DNA from 2 places in the Kitasatospora sp. NPDC059795 genome. Region 2 is predicted to be linked to the other one. Evidence: riboswitches for the same ligand, from Rfam matches in the RefSeq annotation. Region 2 holds a riboswitch; the other holds the start of a gene.
The links. A riboswitch is a leader RNA that binds a small molecule or an ion and turns the genes downstream of it on or off. The one in region 2 is predicted to bind cobalamin.

Region 1: another riboswitch for cobalamin. It lies ahead of ACFV4P_RS06145 (ribonucleoside-diphosphate reductase subunit alpha); the one in region 2 lies ahead of metE (5-methyltetrahydropteroyltriglutamate--homocysteine S-methyltransferase).

Annotation. Positions count from the first base shown of each region.
Region 1 covers NZ_JBHWID010000002.1:487,084-489,277, reverse strand. Annotated here, with positions in the region: gene ACFV4P_RS06155 (helix-turn-helix domain-containing protein) at 1-54, opposite strand, end outside; gene ACFV4P_RS06150 (GNAT family N-acetyltransferase) at 172-684, shown strand; cobalamin riboswitch at 771-903, shown strand; gene ACFV4P_RS06145 (ribonucleoside-diphosphate reductase subunit alpha) at 1,075-2,194, shown strand, end outside.
Region 2 covers NZ_JBHWID010000005.1:419,287-421,480, forward strand. Annotated here, with positions in the region: gene cobF (precorrin-6A synthase (deacetylating)) at 13-774, shown strand; cobalamin riboswitch at 840-1,061, shown strand; gene metE (5-methyltetrahydropteroyltriglutamate--homocysteine S-methyltransferase) at 1,212-2,194, shown strand, end outside.

The DNA.
Region 1 (2,194 bases), on a different contig from region 2:
CAGCTCGAAGGGGTGGATCTGCTCCAGCACGATCACCGCGACGTTGCTCAGCATCCGCCCAGCATGGCACTGGCAGGATTTCGCGGCAAAGGCGCATTCCTGCCATCTCGGCGGGCCGTTCGACCCGGACCTGGCCGATCCGCGCCGGGAGCGGTCCGGCACACTGTCCGGATGCACTCCCCGACCGACCGCGTCACGCTCGTCCGCCGCGCCCTCGACCACGACCTCGCCGGAGCCGCGGAGGTCACCGTCGAAGCCTTCGTCGGCGACGGCCACACCCGCCCCGGGTCCGACTACGTCGAGCTCCTGCGGGACGCCGCCCGGCGCAACCGGGAGGCCGAGGTGCTGGTCGCCGTCGACCGCGCCGGCGGCTCGGTGCTCGGCAGTGTGACGTTCGCCGCGGGCGGCAACCCGTGGGCGGACATCGCGCGTCCGGACGAGGGTGAGATCCGGATGCTGGCGGTCGGCACGGCGGCCCGCGGGCGCGGCGTCGGCCGGGCGCTGGTGTCCGCGGCGATCGACCGCAGCCGGGAACTCGGACTGGCCGGGATGGCGTTCTCCACCCGGCCGACGATGACCGCCGCGCATCGGATCTACGATGCTCTGGGCTTCGTCCGGACCCCGGAACGGGACTGGGCGCCGGCCCCCGGGGTGGACCTGATGGTCTACACGATGCGGTTCTGAGGCCTCTCCGGCGTGGTTCCCGTTGTCTACGCGCGGCACCACGCCGCGACACGCGGCTACTACATCTGGTGCCGCCAGCTCCAGCCGCCACAACATGTATGCTCGACTCGCTGTCGAAGCAGGGGAACCCGGTGCAAATCCGGGACTGCCCCGCAACGGTGAGCGGGCTGTAGCGACGCCCGCGCAGTCCGAGGACCTGCCGACGGTGTGCGACACGGCATCCCCGCAGACGCCATGCAGCACAGCTTTGCCGTCCGGCCTCGCGGGCGGGCCGGGGGTGGGTCTTTCGCGCGCCGATCGAGCGTTTCGGCGTGCCGTCCTCCCCTGTCCTCCCGTGTGCCACCGGACACCTCGATCCACGTCCGTCGCCGCCACAGGAGAGAGTGCGCCTTGACCGTCGCCGCCTCAGTCACCCTGCCGTCCCAGGGTTCCGCCGACGCCTTCACCGACCCCGGTGCGGCGCTGCTTCGGCTGCTCACCGACCGCAGCACCGACCTCCCCCAGGTGGACCCCGGCCACGTCGCCGCCGCCGCGCTGCGCGGCCGCCACGCCGGTTCGGACTTCGCCGAGCTGCGCGGGCTGGCCGTGGAGGCCGCCGCGTCGATGATCGCCGAGGACCCGCAGTACTCGAAGCTGGCCGCGCGCCTGCTGGCGATGGAGATCGCCGACGAGGCCGCCACCCAGGGCGTCACCTCGTTCTCCGCCTCGATCGCCGTCGGCCACGCCGAGGGCCTGATCGGTGACGCCACCGCCGAGTTCGTCGCCGCGCACACCGAGCTGTTCGACTCGCTGATCGACGCCTCCGGCGACGACCGCTTCGAGTACTTCGGCCTGCGCACCGTGCAGTCCCGCTACCTGCTGCGCCACCCGATCACCCGCAAGGTGGTCGAGACCCCGCAGCACTTCCTGCTGCGCGTCGCGGCGGGCCTGGCGGTCGGCACCTCCGAGCAGTCGGTGCTGGAGGTGGCCGAGCTCTACAAGCTGATGAGCCGCCTGGAGTACCTGACCAGCTCCCCCACGCTGTTCAACTCCGGCACCCGGCACCCGCAGATGTCCTCCTGCTACCTGCTGGACTCGCCGCTGGACAACCTGGACTCGATCTACAACCGGTACGCGCAGATCGCCCGGCTGTCCAAGCACGCCGGCGGCATCGGCCTGTCCTACTCGCGGATCCGCTCCCGCGGCTCGCTGATCCGCGGCACCAACGGCAAGTCGAACGGCATCGTCCCGTTCCTGCGCACCCTGGACTCCTCCGTGGCGGCGGTCAACCAGGGCGGACGGCGCAAGGGCGCGGCCTGCGTGTACCTGGAGACCTGGCACGCCGACATCGAGGAGTTCCTGGAGCTCCGCGACAACACCGGCGAAGAGGCCCGGCGCACCCACAACCTGAACCTGGCGCACTGGATCCCGGACGAGTTCATGCGCCGCGTCAACGCCAACGAGGACTGGTCGTTGTTCTCCCCGGCGGACGTGCCCGAGCTGGTCGACCTGTGGGGCGCCGACTTCGACG
Region 2 (2,194 bases):
AGAATCGGCGTCATGCGTACCCTTCTCGTCATCGGCATCGGCGCGGGCGATCCCGACCACCTCACTCTGGAGGCGGTCAAGGCGATCGGCCGCACCGATGCGTTCCTGCTGCTGGACAAGCCCGAGGAGCGGCAGGACCTGATCCGGCTGCGGCGTCGGATGATCGCCGAACACGGGCGGCCCGGGCACCGGGTGGTCGAGCTGATCGACCCGGCGCGGGACCGTTCGACGGCCGCGTACAAGGAGGCCGTGGAGGAGTGGCGGGAGCGGCGCGCCGATCTGGTCGAGCAGGCGGTCGTCGAGGAGCTGGCGGACGGCGAGACCGGCGCGCTGCTGGTCTGGGGCGACCCCGCGCTGTACGACAGTGTGATCGCCGTACTGGACCGGATCCTGGCGCGCGGCCGCACCGCCTTCGAGTACACCGTCCTCCCCGGCATCAGCAGCATCTCGGTGCTGGCGGCCCGTCACCGCACCACCCTGACCCGCACCGCGCGCCCGGTGCGGATCACCACCGGGCGGCGGCTGGCCGCCGAGGGCTTCGGCCCGGGCGCGGAGGACGCGGTGGTGATGCTGGACGGCCAGGCGGCGTTCACCGCGATCGACCCCGAGGGCGTGCACATCCACTACGGCGCCTACCTGGGCACCGAGGACGAGATCCTGGCGGCCGGCCCGCTCGCCGAACAGGCCGACCGCATCGCCGAGTTGCGCGAGGAGGCGCGGGCCCGCAAGGGCTGGATCATGGACAGCTACCTGCTGCGCCGCACCGAGGACTGACCCGGCCCGCGTCCCACGGAGCGGACGGGTGACGGAATTCGGTCCTGATCCCGTCCGCTCCGTTCTACACTGGCCGCGCAACTGGTTCGCCCTGCCCGCCAGGCAGGCGCGTCGCAAGAGGGAACCCGGTGGGAATCCGGGACTGCCCCGCAGCGGTGAGTGGGAACGACCGCCGTCATACGCACTGGGTCCGGACGGGCCCGGGAAGCGACGGCCAGTAGGTGTCCGGGCCTCGGCCCGGGCGTGGCCCACGAGTCCGAATACCTGCCCGTTGCCCGGGCGCGACCGTTCGCGCCCGGCCTCCGATGACCTCGAGGGCGGGTCGGCGAACAACCGGGCGGGCGGGCGCAGTTGACGCACGCCGCCCGGCCAGTGACCCCTTCGCGCCCTCCAGTGCCGTCGGACCCGAGGTTCGAGGCTCGCGAAGGAGAGTCCCCTTGACCACGAAGTCCGCAGCCGCGGCGACCGTCCACGGCTACCCCCGCCAGGGCGGCAACCGGGAGTTGAAGAAGGCCGTCGAGGGCTACTGGAAGGGCGCCGTCACCGCCGACGTGCTGCTCGCCACCGCCGCCGCCCTGCGCTGCTCCAACTGGCGGCAGCTGGCCGGCGCCGGCATCACCGAAGTCCCCACCGGCGACTTCTCGTTGTACGACCACGTGCTCGACACCACGGTCGCCGTCGGCGCGATCCCGCCCCGGCACCGGGCCGCCGTGGACGCCGATCCGCTGGCCGGGTACTTCGCCATGGCGCGCGGCACCCAGGAGCTCGCGCCGCTCGAAATGACCAAGTGGTTCGACACCAACTACCACTACCTGGTACCCGAGTTGGGGCCGGACACGGTGTTCGCCGCGAACTCCGCCAAGCAGGTCGGCGAACTCCGCGAGGCCCTGCTCCAGGGTTACCGGGCCCGCCCGGTGCTGCTCGGCCCGATCAGCTACCTGCTGCTCGCCAAGGCCGCCCCCGGCGCTCCGGACGGTTTCGAGCCGCTCACCCTGCTGGACCGGCTGCTGCCGGTGTACGCCGAACTCCTCGCCGACCTGCGGGCCGCCGGCGCGGCGTGGGTGCAGCTCGACGAGCCCGCGCTCGTCCAGGACCGCACCCCGGCCGAACTGAACGCCGCCGCCCGCGCCTACCGCGAGCTCGGCACGCTGACGGACCGCCCGAAGCTGCTGGTCGCCTCCTACTTCGACCGGCTCGGCGAGGCCCTGATCACCCTCGCCAAGGCCCCCGTCGAGGGCCTGGCGCTGGACTTCACCGGCCCGGCCGCGGGCAACCTCACCGACCTCGCCGCGGTCGGCGGCCTGCCCGGCAAGCGCCTGGTCGCGGGCGTGGTGGACGGCCGCAACGTGTGGATCAACGACCTGGAGAAGTCGCTGGCCACCCTCGCCACCCTGCTCGGCCTGGCCGACCGGGTGGACGT